2 regions of the Clostridium thermobutyricum genome follow, and region 2 is predicted to be linked to the other one. Evidence: a T-box and tRNA genes for the amino acid it is inferred to sense, from the RefSeq annotation. Region 2 holds a T-box; the other holds one or more tRNA genes.
The links. A T-box is a leader RNA that pairs with one kind of tRNA and senses whether it is charged. The one in region 2 lies ahead of leuS (leucine--tRNA ligase), so its partner is inferred to be a tRNA-Leu.
Positions count from the first base shown of each region.

Region 1: it encodes a tRNA-Leu, which carries the amino acid that the T-box ahead of leuS (leucine--tRNA ligase) is inferred to sense. The anticodon was not compared.

Region 1 is NZ_KB850956.1:617,671-626,008, reverse strand. It holds gene HMPREF1092_RS02795 (GGGtGRT protein) at 1-894, opposite strand, end outside; gene HMPREF1092_RS02790 (iron-sulfur cluster assembly scaffold protein) at 926-1,618, opposite strand; tRNA gene HMPREF1092_RS02785 (tRNA-Leu) at 1,856-1,939, shown strand; gene HMPREF1092_RS02780 (hypothetical protein) at 2,164-2,373, opposite strand; gene HMPREF1092_RS02775 (hypothetical protein) at 2,667-3,017, opposite strand; gene HMPREF1092_RS02770 (hypothetical protein) at 6,280-6,819, opposite strand; gene HMPREF1092_RS17065 (hypothetical protein) at 6,905-7,066, opposite strand; gene HMPREF1092_RS02765 (hypothetical protein) at 7,132-7,446, opposite strand; gene HMPREF1092_RS02760 (ATP-binding protein) at 7,728-8,338, opposite strand, start outside.
Region 2 is NZ_KB850956.1:1,979,506-1,987,843, reverse strand. It holds gene adhE (bifunctional acetaldehyde-CoA/alcohol dehydrogenase) at 1-236, shown strand, start outside; gene HMPREF1092_RS09275 (MBL fold metallo-hydrolase) at 402-1,106, shown strand; gene leuS (leucine--tRNA ligase) at 1,237-3,684, opposite strand; T-box leader at 3,772-3,982, opposite strand; gene HMPREF1092_RS09265 (CcdC protein domain-containing protein) at 4,165-4,626, shown strand; gene HMPREF1092_RS16505 (sensor histidine kinase) at 4,626-5,780, shown strand; gene HMPREF1092_RS09255 (response regulator transcription factor) at 5,783-6,397, shown strand; gene HMPREF1092_RS09250 (YitT family protein) at 6,551-7,189, shown strand; gene HMPREF1092_RS09245 (hypothetical protein) at 7,370-7,954, shown strand; gene HMPREF1092_RS09240 (hypothetical protein) at 8,105-8,338, shown strand, end outside.

The DNA of each region.
Region 1 (8,338 bases), 1.4 Mb from region 2:
TGATGATGATCCTGCGAATTGTGCATCTGAGTGCATTCTTCCCATAGTATCTGTCATACCGTATGAAGCTGGTCCAGCAGCCATGTTATCTGGGTGAAGAGTTCTTCCTGTTCCACCACCTGATGCAACTGAGAAGTATTTCTTACCTTCGTTGAAACATTCTTTTTTGTATGTTCCAGCAACTGGGTGTTGGAATCTTGTTGGGTTAGTTGAGTTACCAGTTATTGATACGTCAACTCCTTCAGCGTGCATTATAGCAACACCTTCTCTAACGTCATTAGCTCCATAACATCTTACTTTAGCTCTTTCTCCGTTTGAGTAAGCTTTTTCTTTAACTACTTTTAATTCTGAAGTATAGAAATCAAACTCAGTTTGAACATAAGTGAATCCATTGATTCTTGATATTATTTGAGCAGCATCTTTTCCAAGACCGTTTAAGATTACTCTTAATGGCTCTTTTCTAACTTTGTTTGCTTTTTCAGCTATTTTGATAGCTCCTTCAGCAGCAGCGAAACTTTCGTGTCCAGCTAAGAATGCGAAACATTTAGTTTCTTCTCTTAAAAGCATTGCTCCTAAGTTTCCGTGTCCTAAACCAACTTTTCTGTCATCAGCAACTGAACCTGGGATACAGAATGCTTGTAATCCTTCTCCGATTGCTTCTGCAGCATCAGCAGCTTTTTTACATCCTTTTTTAATTGCTATAGCAGCACCTAAAGTATAAGCCCATCCAGCATTTTCAAATGCGATTGGTTGAGTTTCTTTAACTATAGTGTATGGGTCAATCCCTGCTTCAGCACATACAGCTTTAGCATCTTCTATTTTTTCCATCCCATATTTCTTAAGAACAGGAACGATTTGATCTATTCTTCTTTCATAACTTTCAAATAATGCCATGATAAAATTCCTCCTTACAATCTCAATTTAATTATTCGTGTCTTGGATCTACTAATCTAGCAGCATCAGCAACTCTTCCGTATTGTCCAGATGCTTTTTCCATAGCTTCGTTAGCGCTCATTCCTTTAGCAACGAACTCCATCATTTTTCCTAAGTGTACAAACTTATATCCAATGATTTCATTATCTTCATCTAAAGCAATTTTTGTTACGTAACCTTCAGCCATTTCAAGATATCTTGGTCCTTTAGCAAGAGTTCCGTACATAGTACCAACTTGTGATCTTAATCCTTTTCCTAAGTCTTCAAGACCAGCTCCTATTGGTAATCCTCCTTCTGAGAATGCAGTTTGAGATCTTCCGTATACTATTTGTAAGAATAATTCTCTCATTGCAGTGTTTATAGCATCACAAACTAAGTCTGTGTTTAATGCTTCTAATATAGTTTTTCCTGGTAATATTTCTGAAGCCATAGCAGCAGAGTGAGTCATACCTGAACATCCTATTGTTTCTACTAATGCCTCTTCTATTATACCATCTTTAACATTTAAAGTAAGTTTACAAGCTCCTTGTTGAGGTGCACACCAGCCCACTCCATGAGTTAAACCTGATATATCTTTTACTTCTTTTGCTAGAACCCATTTCCCTTCTACAGGAATTGGTGCTGGACCATGGTTAGGACCTTTAGCGATTACACACATTTCTTGAACTTCTGTTGAATACATCATATTCTTTTTCTCCTCCCTATTATTAGATTAATAGACCTTTTTAAAATCTATATTTCTATCTAGGTCAAAAATTGCCCCACCGGGTAATTTTATCCTACACTCATTTTATCAAAAGTAGTAGAATCAAACAACCTTATTTTAAAAATTTATAAATATTTGTTTTTAATTATTTGTATTTTTATTTGAATTAACTTATTTATTCTGATATAATATTTTAGTAAGTTATTTATATATTAAGTCACCATGGCGGAACTGGCAGACGCACATGACTCAAAATCATGCGGTTTTACCGTGTGGGTTCGATTCCCACTGGTGGCACCAAACAAATTACAATAACCTGTTAACTATTGAAAACACTGGGTTTTATAAGTTAACAGGTTTTCTTTTTTATCTAAAGTAGTGCAACGGTAGTGTAACCTCATAAAAATTAATTTTATTTACTTTAAAAATAAAGATACCAACTCCCCTAAAAAGAGTAGCTGGTAAATCTCTATTTATTAAATTCCAACTCACTACCTGTGGATTCTATAATTATTTTTTAATTGCTATACAATATAAACGTATAATTCTATTTCATCACTATTTTCATCCACCTGTATCATAATATCATTTACATATCCATGCAAAAAATCATCTTTACTTTTATAAAAATTAACTTCCATTCCTTTCTTAATTAAAGGCATTATCTTATCTAATTCCTCTATATTTTTTTTATATCTTACGTCTCCGTCTTCACTGCAAAATAAAACTCTCATATTTACCTCCTTTTACTTATAAATTCTTTCATTAAATTATCGTATCTATATTATTTATCTTTAATATAAGATTATAAAATAATTAATATAATTTTGTATCGTATAATTTACGGGCGTGTATAAGTTATCCATTTTTTATTTTTATCCATAAAACTTACATCAATCTATAACTATCTTTATAAAAACCATAACCCCTCTTATCCCTTATAATTAAATATATTTTTCTACATAAATAAATAGTTAGTACTATATTTGAATAATACTAACTATTATATGAGTATTCTTTATAAAATTTAATATAACTCTTTACCATCTTCCCATCTTTTTAATTTTAACATTGCATTTTTATATTCTTGTCTTAATAGTGCATAACTCTTATTTAAATCTCTTCCCAATCCTAACATACTTTTAAATATATAATCTAAATCCATATATCTCTTATATATTATTTCTCTTTCTGATTCATTTAATATTAGTAGTCCATTCTTAATTTTCTGTTGATAGTAGCTAAGCTCATTGACTTCTTTAGTTATCAATTCAACTCTTTCCTCATCATAATTAAAAACATTTCTTTCTTGCTTTAAAGTCATTATCTTAACTTTTCTAGCTTTATATGTTTGTAATAATCTTTCTATACTCATCATATAGTCAGCTCCTTGCGAAATAATCTATTGACTTTATAATAAGCTTTAATTGCAATAAATTTTACTATAATTTTTATGTATTTTTTAATTTGCTTCTATTTTCTTTTTGTTCTTATTATTCGTACACATTTATATTAGATTATTGGACTTTATATTTAAATATTAAATATAGCCTAATCCCTTTCTTTTCAATACTTTATACTCAATTTTAAATTAAAATTATAATCCAAAAATACTTGTTTTTTCACTATACGAATTATTATCCTAAATATAGAAATTCTTATAATATTAATCCTATTCCCATAGTAAATATACTTCTTTTACCTACTCTTTTAGTATTATTTATGGTATTTTTCCTACAAAACAACTTATTAGATTAATTCTCGTCATAAGTACGAAAACTATTATCTTATACTATTAATTTATTACATTAAACCAACAATATTCTGATAATAGAAAATTCCACTTTTCCAATTTATATGTAATCTTAAATTTAAATTGATTTAGCCCTGTCCAAAATTGGACTGGGATAAATATTCTATACATAAGATTCTAATTAACGGTTCTTCAAAAGAACCCTTAATATGCATAAGTAATTGTTATCAACTCTTTTTATATTCTCATTGCATAAAGAAAAGAGGCTATTTATAAATAACCTCTTCTCTACACAAAAAAATTTAGTTTAATACAATTAGTTTTAGTTTGGACTATAAATATAGTATAATATTAAACAATCTATTTTAAAAAGCGATTTAATTTATTATTTTAATAATAGTAAACTGATTATTATTCTTTAATAAAATAGATAATAATAATTTTCTTAAATAATCTAAATACACAATTACACTTTTAAGTATTTTTTTCATATTTTTATAATAAGTTTCCGATAAAATAACCCAATTCATTTTATTTGCCTTCGATACCATGTCAAACCCTCAATATTATGTTGAACCATAAACAGAACAAATATTCTCATATTTAAAACATAGAATTTTCATTAAAATCTTTTTAATTTTTTTCTAGCGAAATTTGTTGCATAAAAATTGCCTGCTGAATATCTGTTCGTGCTAGTAATTTGTTAGCCTGACGGTGATATCCTGATTTACTTTTTTTATCTTTCAAAAATGCAATTTGATAGGCTTCACTTTTATTAGAACACTTTAAATGAGAAAATTTAAAAGAAATTTATGAAGAATAAAATCTGAACGGAGTAATATTCCGAACAGTCCAAAACAAAAATTCGGATATGCACAGTACAGATATACAAAAACTAAATAATTCAAGTTAAAAATTTATATGTCAAAGATATTGATTTTAGAAAACATAAACGTTAGTTATTGTAATACAATAAATAGGAAATATGACATTTGTCTGAAATACAACATTATTAATTCAACATAAAACAATATACAATATAATGTGTTTTTAATTTGAAATTTAAAGTGTTATAATTAAATTAACCAGTACTTTCGTTTTTCATAATTGTTTAATGGTGGCACATTTTTGCCACCTTTTTTATATAAAAAAATATAACAAATCAAATAAGTGTAATCTTTTAAAACATTTGCTCATTACTATTTTTAAAAATTATGTCAGAGTATCTTATCATTTTTTGACTTTTAAAATAATAAAAAATCAACTAAAAATACAATTAGAATTATAAAACATTATATATATATATATAATAAAAGTAACTAAAAATTATATTTAGTTAAAACAAAAAGAACCCATAAAAAGGGTTCTTTTACAATAATGTTTGCTAAACAATGCTTTTACATCTAAAATTGGTATTTATATTATAACATAATTGTATATAAGTAAAAAGAACTTAATATAGATTAAGCTCTTTTTATAATTATTTTAAATAATGAATAAAAGTAAATAACAATTACATTATATCATATTTATTTATAATAAAAAGAACCCGTAAAGGGGTTCTTTTTAAAAAATAATTAATAAAAAACACTAACTTGATTAAACTAAAAAAACTTACGAAAAACTTATTTATATTATATCATATTTTATCATAACTATAAAGATTTCTTTTTAAATGTAAAAAGAGCCTATATAGACTAGACTCCTTAAATTATTGAATAAAATTTTAACATTAAAGTACATACAGAAAGTGTTTTATTTTTACAAAAAAAATTATATCATATTTTAAGCATAAATCAAAAGAGCCCTTATAAAATAGTTATCTCAAAATTTAAACCTTATTTTTAAATCTCAAAAGTGAGTGAATTAATGTTGTTATATTGAATAATATATATATTATCAATAATATTATTTTTAGCTTACTGTAAGCTTTTAAATATTCTTTGTATATATAAACATATCGTGCGGAAATTTCAACTTAACAAATTTCATTTTAGTTAAAATATAAATCTTTTATTTTTAAACATTTTTTAGAAATTTGTGAATTTATTTTTTTTATTCAACCATAGGCTTATTAAAAATTACTAAAACATTGTTTCTTATATAAATATTATTATTGTATTTTTATAAAATACAAACTTATCTACTTTAATTATCCAAGTTTACAATAATATTACTTGATGAATATTATAATTTATGCTATTTTAAAATTAAATTTTTTACATTCCATATACATTAAAATACCAGTGCTATTTTTATTACATTGGTATTTTTAATGTATATTGATAATTAGTATATAAATTTATATTATTTATAATAATTTTAATTACTTACACTTATAGAACTGTAAAAATTCATCACAGTTAATTAAGCTACTTAATGAAGCAGTTAAAAATTTTCTATTAATTATGATTATAAACATCATTATTTGAAATTTTGTTTTTATATATAGTAGTATGTTATAATCTAAATACATAACATTACACTTTTTTACAGATATTCTATTAAATATTTGTTTCCTTTTATACTAAAAGAGCCTTTTATAGGCTCTTTTTATTTACAAATAAACATAATATAGTACAATTGTAGATTTTATTTCATTTAATTTTCATTCCATTTAATTTTTTATTTATTTTTTTATTTTTTAATAGCTTTTAAGATAAAGAAAGCCTTGATATTAAAGGCTATTTTTACTTTAAAAAGGTTAAATTTACTTTTCATTTTAAATTTACTAATTATTAACAAAAATAAGTAAAATAGGTAGTATAATAATTATAAAAGTTATATACTTTTTTCTATTCACACACTACTTAAAAGAGTCCATCCCCCTGGGCTCTTTTTATATTCTATAGTAAAAAAGAAGAGGCTTAACCTATAAAAAATAATTCTATAGAACGTTCTCAAGCTTTTCTTTTACCTCATTTATTAATTTCATTTTATCTCCATTATCTTTAGTTAAATCAGGGTGATATTTTTTAGCCATTGCTTTAAATCCTAACTTTATAAATTCTTTTGCAATATCTTTTGTAGTGTCATCAAAATTTATAGAACTTATATCACTACTAAATCTACTAGAATATGAATTATAATGCTCTCTATATTCCTCATACTCTTTTTGTCTCTGTTTATACTCTTCCTCTTGCTTAAGTCTATCTTTTTCTAAAATGCCTTCTCTAATATCTAAAAATTTATCATAAATTAAATCTTCGACCTTCTCATTTAATATATTCTTTTCTTTTAAAATTTTGTCCAAATGCTTAACTATATAACTTATTTTAATTTCCCTAAAGTCCTCTTCTTGTAGTGTCATTATATATTTATCACTACTTTTAACTTTTCCAGTCTCTTTATCTCTATGTCTCTCACATAAATAAAATCTATATGTATTTCCAAAACTGTCTTTACCTTTTTTAACTGAACAAAACATATATTCACTCCTTTATGTAGTGTTATTTACTAATTGCCACTACATTTTATATTTTAAAAAGAAGAGGCTTAACCTCTTCCAATTGTTATCTTAATTCCTTTTGTATTTTATTTTGTCTATGGAGAAGCTCCTTAATTAGTAATTCTTGTTTTACAGATTCTTTTATTGATTCTAATATTCTTATAGAATCATCATTGCTTAATTGTTTATTTTCATCTAATATTTTATAACTTAAGTTTAAGTTCATTTTTTTTACTCTCCTTAATTTAATATGTTTAATATTTTAAGTAATTTTACTTACGAATTCTTTAACTATAAAAGTAATTTTGTTTCATATTCATTTAAAAAACTTAAATTAGTTAATCCTGCTTTTACTCCTTCTTTAAAGTAATATTCAGATAAAATCCCCATAATATCACTATCAACCATTATCAAATCATCTAAATAATTAATCCCCTCTTTATCTAATAAAGATTGTAATTTATTTATTAACTCATCTTGATTATTTTGAGATATTCTATAGTCATCTGATTCTAAATTTAATGCTTCTCTCTCACGATTTTGTATATGTCTATATTCATTTTCTATAATATTTCTCATTAATTTTACTTGTTCTTTAATATTCATTTGTAATTCCTCCAATTTTATCTACTTGATATATTAGAGATAATATGTTACCTTCAAATTGCGTGATTTTTGGTAACATATTACCTTTTGCTAATGTATAACCACTGAATATACATTAGCTTTTTTTATTTTCTAAGTGCTTCTATTATTTGCATATGTCATTTCTAAGCGTATATTACGCCTGTAATGATGTTTTACTATATCCTTAGTCTTTTTATATTACTTGCTATTTAAGCCTCTTTAAATTCCTTATATAAGCTTAAAATCTCTATTAAATTTCTTTATTTTATAATCTGATTTTTAAATTGCTCAAATTTATCTCTTGATAACATACCTCTTAAACTTGTCCCTTGACAATTTACAGGTGTACACATTTCAAATATTCTGTCATTTATTCTTTTATGATATCTTTTTTTAAAATCTTCACCACTTAAATTAGTTGTTATTATTAAAGGTTTATCACTTCTATATCTAGTATCTATAATTTCATATAGCATACTATTGGACCACTCTGTTAATTGCTCTGTGCCTAAATCATCTATTATAAATAAATCACTATTTTTTATCGCATTAAGTAAACTATTTTCATTAGCATTATTTTGTGAGTTATACGTGTCTTTAAATTGCCTTAATAGTCCATTTATTGAAACGCAAATAACTGAATTTAATTGTTCCATTAATGCATTAGCTATACATGTAACACCGTATGTTTTTCCTACTCCAGGATTACCAAACAATAGCATTCCTATATTTTTCTCTTTATTTTTTTTAAACTCATCACTATATCTCTTACATATTTTCATTACATTTGAATCTTTTTTATCTGAATTATTAAATGTGCTATTTTTAAATCTTGAATCTACCATACTGTGATTTTTTAATCGGTCAATAT
Region 2 (8,338 bases):
GTACAGAAGAAGAAAAAATAGAGCTTTTAATAAAAGCTATTAATGAATTAAAAGAAAAAGTAAATATACCTAAATCTATACATGAAACTGGAATTTCAAAAGATAAATTTTATGCAACTTTAGATGAAATGGTAGAACAGGCATTTGATGACCAATGCACAGGAGCAAATCCTAGATATCCACTTATGAGTGAAATAAAACAAATGTATATAAATGTATTTGAAGATTCTAAATAAGCTATTATAATTCAAGAAAAAATATTTAATAAATTATAATATATTGTTAGCTGATTACTTTTTATTGAGTAATCAGCTTTTAATTTATTTATTTGTTTATATTATGAAAGATAATGAATTTATGGTAAAATATAGTTTGATTTAATGTAATTTAGGAGGGGAAGCATGTTAAAGTTTATAGGAAAGGGAAGTGCTTTCAATACAAAACTAGGAAATACAAGTGCATACATAAAAAAAGAAAAATCAATTATACTTATAGATTGTGGAGGAACAGTTTTTCATGATCTTAAAACAAAAGGAGTTTTAGAAAATTGTGAAACACTTCATATAATAATAACACATACACATCCAGATCATGTAGGAAGTTTAGGAGATTTAATTTTTTATTCTCATTACATAAAAGAAATAAAACCAAAAATATATTTTCCACATAAAAAAACTATTGAGGATATGTTAGCATATGTAGGAGTATCTAAAGAATTTTATGATGTAGAAAGTAGATATGTTAATTGGATAAAGGATAAAGAGTTTGGAAATGTTGATTTGGAATTTTCAAATAACAAACATGTTGTTGAAATACCTTCATATGGATTCCTTATAAAAATAAATGGGGAAAAATATTACTATAGTGGGGACACTAATGAGGTAAATCCAGAAGCAATTAAATTATTAGAAAGAAATAAAAAAGCAATTGTTTATCATGAAGTAAGCTCATTAGATATCGAAAAAAGTCCTCATACAAATATAAAATCTTTGGAAGAGGCATTTAAAAAAGAAGTTAGAGATAGAGTTTATCTTATGCATTTAGATGAAGGAATAAATGAAGATGAGCTTAAAAGTAAAGGATTTAAAGTAGTAGAAATAGAATAATATATGGTTATAACTTATATTCAAAAATAATTTTATTAAAAAAGAGTTCTCACATAATTTGTGAAAACTCTTTTTATTTTAATTTATTTGATGACTAGTAAAAAAATATATATTTTAAGTCATAAAAGTATTATTTAACAACTATATTAACAAGTCTTCCTTTTATAACTATTACTTTAACAATATTTTTTCCTTCAGTAGCTGCTTTAATATTTTCATTATTTAATGAAGATTCTTTTATTCCTTCTTCATCTAAATCAGATGGAACATTTATTTTAGCTTTAATTTTTCCGTTAACTTGAATAGCTATTTCTACTTCATCTTTTACAAGAGCAGATGGATCAAATGCAGGGAATGATTCATTAAATACTGAAGATTCCATTCCAAATAGACTCCATTGTTCTTCTGAGAAGTGAGGTGCAAATGGTGCAAGGATTTTAATGAAATCTTTAGCAACATTAGTTAAGAACTCTACATTTTTAACTTTTTCATTGTTGTATTTTGAAATTGCATTAACAAATTCCATCATTCTAGCAATTGCAGTGTTGAATTGCATTTTTTCACCATCTTCAGTAACACCTTTTATTGTATTGTGTAACCAGAAGTTAAGTTCTTTTTCAGGTTTATCTATTGTTGTTTTAACTTTATCACTATTTTTAGATTCTCTAACTAATTCAAGAGCTCTTTCAATTCTATCTACAAATCTACCAACAGATTTAACTCCATCATCACTCCAAGCTCCACCTTCAGTATAAGCAAAACCGAACATTAGATACATTCTAAATACATCTGAACCATATTCCTTAATGTAATCATCTGGTGAAATTGTATTTCCTTTAGATTTACTCATTTTTAAACCATCTGGTCCTAATATTAGTCCTTGGTGAGTTAATGATTTAAATGGTTCATCAAATTTTAAGTATCCCATATCTCTTAATGCTTTAGTTATAAATCTAGCATATAAAAGATGCATACAAGCATGTTCAGGTCCTCCAACATATTTATCTACAGGAAGCATTTTATTTATAACTTCTGGATTAAATGGAGCATCTGAATTTTTATTATCTGGATATCTTAAATAATACCATGAAGAACAAACAAATGTGTCAAGTGTATCTGTTTCTCTCTTAGCTGGTTTACCACAACAAGGACAAGTTGTATTAACAAACTCTTCGCATTTAGCAAGAGGTGATTTACCATCTGGAGTGAATTCTACATTATATGGTAATTCTACTGGTAATTGATTTTCAGGTACTGGAACAGTTCCACAATCTTCACAGTAAATAACAGGAATTGGAGCTCCCCAATATCTTTGTCTTGAAACTAACCAGTCTCTTAATCTATAATTTACTTTTTGTTCTCCAAGATTTTGTTTTGCTAATTTTTCAACTATCTTAACTTTAGCTTCTTTAGTAGTTAAACAATCAAATTCTTCAGAATTAATAAGAACACCATGTTCGCAGTATGGTAATTCAACTTCAGAACCATCTTTAGGAGCTATAACTCTAGTCATTGGAAGGTCAAACTTCTTAGCAAAAGCAAAATCTCTTTCATCATGTGCAGGAACAGCCATAACAGCGCCAGTTCCATAAGTTGCAAGAACATAATCTCCAATCCAAACAGGAATTTCTTTTCCATTTATAGGATTTATAGCATATGCTCCTGAGAATACTCCAGTTTTTTCTCTTGTAATTGATTGTCTTTCAATATCAGATTGTTTTTTAGCTTTTTCTTGATATTCTTCTACTTGAGACTTTTGTTCAGAAGTTACTATTTGTTCAACCAATGGATTTTCAGGTGCAAGAACAACATATTCAACTCCATAAAGAGTATCAACTCTAGTTGTAAATACATTAAAGCTTAAATCAGAATCTTTAACTTTAAATGTGACCTCAGCTCCAGTTGATTTACCAATCCAGTGTTTTTGCATTGCAACAGTTTTTTCAGGCCAATCTAAACCATCTAATTTTTCTAATAATTCATCAGCATAATCAGTTATTTTAAAGAACCATTGAGTAAGGTCTTTTTTAGTAACTTCAGTATCACATCTTTCACATGCACCATCATGAACTTGCTCATTTGCAAGAACAGTTTGACATGAAGGACACCAGTTTACAGGAGCTTTTTTTCTATATGCTAAACCTTTCTCATAAAGTTTTAAGAATAACCATTGAGTCCATTTATAGTAATCTTCTGAACAAGTTACTACTTCATTTTCCCAGTTAAACATAGCTCCCATAGCTTTTAATTGTTCTTCCATTGTAGCTATATTTTTAAATGTTGAATCTTTTGGGTGAATACCAGTTTTTATAGCAAAGTTTTCTGCTGGTAATCCAAAAGCATCAAATCCCATTGGTTGGAATACATTAAATCCTTGCATTCTTTTAAGTCTTGCCCAAGTATCAACTGGACCATAGTTAAACCAATGTCCTGCATGTAATTGGCTTCCTGATGGATAAGAGAACATTTCTAAAACATAAAGTTTCTTATCAAGGTTTGAGCTATCAAATTTATAAAGATTTTCATTGGCCCATTTATCTTGCCATTTCTTATCAATATTAGTTCCGTAATTTCCCATAATATTGAACCTCCTAAAATTATTTAATAAATTAGATTACATAGCTTTAGAGTGTTTATAATTAAAAAAAACCTTTCATCTCTTATAAAAAGAGACGAAAGGTATAAATTCCGTGGTACCACTCTTATTAAGAACATAAAAATATTCTTCACTTATTTAAATAACGGATAAGAATCCGTACTTGCTTTTAACAAGTAAGCTCATAGACAAGTTCCTATAAATGTATTATTAATTTTCACCAACCATTAACTCTCTTAAAATACTTATATATAGTACTACTTCTAATCACAGCAATAAAGTATATAATTGTAATCATTTGTCTTTTATTATATTTAAAAATCTAATGTAAGTCAATAAGTAACATTAATAAATGGAATGTAAAGTTATGACTAATTATATGACTTTAGTAACACTACAAAAATCACTTAAGATTTTATAATTAATTTATATTAAACAAAAGATAAATGGAGGAAGATATCTATGCAATCAGGAATAGTAATAATAGTAATATTATATTTAATGATAAAGAGTAGTTTAAAAGGGAAAACAAAAAAAATAAAAGATGGTTTCTTTATATTACCATTAATATTTTTATATTTGTCATTTACAGAAATAATAAAAGTAAATTTAAATCTAGAATGTATAGGAGTTATAATTATTTCATTAATTATAGGGGGAATTATAGGAGTATTCAGAAGTAGATTTTATAAAGTTAATATAAATGACTTAGGTGAAGTAGTGTATAAAAGACAAGTATTTGATATACTAGTACTAGTGGTATATTTATTAATAAAAGTTATAATATCTTATGCAGTTGGAATATATGATAGAAATTTTTTGAATTATATTAATGTAGCATTTATACTAACAGCAACTGCATCAATTGGGGCTAGAAGAGTAATAATATACTATAATTACTTAAGATTAAAAGGAAAATGTTAATGGAAGAAACAAGAGTTGTAAGAACAGGAACAGGTAAAATAAAAATTATAATGTTAGCTCTAGGATTAGCACAGCTTCTAAATGGAAAAACTGCTAATTTTAGAGTTTTTTTATCTATTATTCTAATTATAGCAATAATAATTGATATATATAGATTAAGAGTTACTAACTACAAAGAATATGTAATATTAGGGTTTTTTAGTATTATTTTAGTTGGCATAGCTTCAGGAATATATTCTAAAGGAATAATAGGAACATATTTATTTATAAGTGTTTGTGAGGCTATATATATTAAACATAATAACTTATATAAAAAATTATATATTTTAGTAAATATATTATCATATATTTTTTCAGTATTTGTGATTAATTTACCTATTAAAAATATACATAGTTACATTAATACAATTTTAATAATGCTATTTCCTTATATACTAGTTTTGAGTATTGTTATAGTGTCGTATACAAGAAGAAAAGAAAGAGAAAAAGTAGGAATATTAAATAAAGAACTTCTTCTTCAAAATGAAAAGTTAAAAGAATACTCAAAAGAATTGGAGAAATTAACAATAGAAAAAGAAAGAAATCGCGTTGCACAAGAACTTCATGATTCTTTGGGGCATTATTTAATGGGAATATCTATGCATGTTAATTTAATAGAGAAATTTGATAATAATGAAGAAAAACGAAAAGAGATAATAGAGAAAACTAAAGTTATAGTTAAAGATAGTATTACAGAGCTTAGAGCTACTGTATATAAGCTTAAAGAATATGAAAAAGAACAAAAATTAATATGGAGGATAATTGAAATAGAAAAACATTTAAATGAAGCCATAGAATTTGAAAATGATATAGATGAAAATATAGAAAAAGTAGATGATAATATAAAAGAAGCTTTATATATTACTATAAAAGAAGCAATAACTAATGGAATAAAACATGGAGAGGCAAAGTATTTTAAAATAAAAATATATATAAATGAAGAAACAATAAATTTTTCTATATTTAATAATGGAAAATCTCCTATAGGTATAAAAAAATCTAATGGTCTTAGAGGAATTGAAGAGAGAATAGAAAATTTAAATGGTAAATGTGAATTTAACATATTAAACAATGGATTTAGTATTACTGGAGAGATAAAAAGAGAAGAGGAATAAGAATGATAAAAGTTATTGTAGTTGATGATCAAAAAATAATAAGAGAAGGATTAAAAATGATTTTATCATTAGATAATGAAATAGAAGTTTTAGGAGAAGGAGAAAATGGTTTAGATGCGATTTCTCTTTGTAGAGACTTAAATCCTGATGTTGTTCTTATTGATATAAGAATGCCAATTATGGATGGAGTTTTAGCAACAGAAAAAATAAAAGAATTAAATAAAGAGATAAAAATTCTTATATTAACTACATTTAATGAAGATGAATATATTTTTCAATCAATAAAAAATGGTGCTAATGGCTATCTTTTAAAAGATGCAGACCCAGATGAAATAATAAATGGAATAAAAACAGTTTTTAAAGGAAATATGCTTATTCATTCAGAAGTAGCAATGAAGATTGCCGGAGTGTTAAATAAAAAAGAAGAAGTAAATTTAGATATTCTTACTAAAAGAGAAAAAGAAATTGCAAATTTAATTACAGAAGGATTAAACAATAAAGAAATAGGAGAAAAACTTTATTTATCTGAAGGAACAGTAAAAAATTATGTAACAAAGATATTAGATAAATTAGAAGTTAAAAATAGAACAGAATTAGCAATAAAGCTAAAAAGATAACAAACAATATAGGAACTTGGACGAAATAGAAGGAACTTTAATGAACAGAGTGAATAGTTTGAGTTAATTACAAATAGCGAATATTAATAAAATGGCAAAAAAGAGTTAGAAGAGTTATAATATTATTAGTAAAAAAAATAGGAGAGTGATATTGTGTACTCGGCCAGGCAGAATGCTAGAGATATACTTTTGGTTATTTTAGGAGCCAGTATTCTAGCATTTGGAAGTTATAATTTAAACTATCAAAATGATGTTACAGAAGGTGGGGTATTAGGATTAATTCTATTACTTCAAAAGCTATATGCTATTTCACCATCTATAACAAGTGTGATAGTAGATTTCTCATTATTTTTAGTGGGAATGAGATTTTTAGGTAAAAAATTCTTATTTTTATCATTTTTATCAACTGCTACATTTTCTATAACATATAGAATGTGGGAAAGTATAGGATTTATAGTACCAAACTTACAAAATAACATGATTTTAGCGGGAATTTTATCTGGTGTTGCAGTTGGACTAGGAGTTGGACTTGTAGTAAGAGTTGGAGCAGCCTCTGGTGGAGATGATGTTTTAGCTATACTAGGAAGCAAGTTTTCAAGATTAAAAATACACCATATGTATTATTTAATGGACGCAGTTGTTTTAGCTTTATCATTAACTTATATAAGTGTAGATAGAATAGTTTATTCTATAATTGCTGTTTTAGTTAGTGGTACATTAATAAGCGTAATTCATGATTTAGGTAAGAAGAAAGAAAAAGTTGCTGTTAAAGGTGCAGTAGTAGCATCTTAATAGATAAATTTTTTAAGCTTTACAATGACTTTTTATTAAAGGTATTGTAAAGTTTTTTTTTTGAAAAAATATAGTATAATAAAAATGTATTTTTTATTAAAAATTAAGTTGAATGATGAATTAAGGTTGAATTAAACGTAAAAATATATAATATTAAAATAGGATGAAAGGAGCAATTTTATGAAAAAAGATACTAATGAACAAAAAGAAATAAAAAAAGAAAAAGTTAGAAAAGAAGGCTCTCTAAATAAAATAACAAAGATTTCAACAATAGTAGTAATTGTATTAGCAGTGATTGCAGGTGGTACATATATATGTAGAAGTTTATTTTTTTCAACACCAGAGACAACTATAAGAAATTTTTATGCATCAATTTCTAATAATCAGTTAGAAAGATGTATAACATATACAGATATACAAGATAGATTAGATGCACAAGTTCCAAATCAAGAAGATAGAGAAAAAATAATGCAAACTTTTCTAAAGCAATTTAATATACAAGAAAGAACAATTCATATTAATATATTAAATTTAACTAAAGTTTCGGGAGATAATCAAACAGCTGTTTATGATATTAAATATAAAACAGATATAACATATAAAAATGGATCAGATTATAGTGATGTTCAATCAGATAAAATTTATTTAACAAAGATAAAAGGTAAATGGAAAATAGTAGAAAGCAATGGTATGTACTCTGCATTAGCTCAAATAATGAATGGAGTAATAGAAGGACAAAATAGTGTTTTAGGTGGAATAAAATAATAAAAAGCTAGATTTTAATTTATATAAATTAAAGTCTAGCTTTTTTTATAAGAAAAAATTAAGAAATAATACAGAATATTTAATAAGAAATACTAATAGAAATATTATAAGCAGTATAATAAAAGATTTGTAAATAAGGGAGATGAGTATATGGGAATATTTAAAGAGCTATTAAAATCCTTTTTAGAACAAGGAGCTGTTGGTTGGATAGTAATTTTAATAATTATATTAGTAGGTGGATATAACATTTTCTTAAATATTAAAATGAAAAGATTTTATAGGGAGCTTTTAGATGAATTAAAAGAAAGTAACTCTATAAATAGTGCAGGAGAAAAGGAGTTTTTATCAGGACCACTTTTAGAAATAGCAGAAGACTTTAAAAGA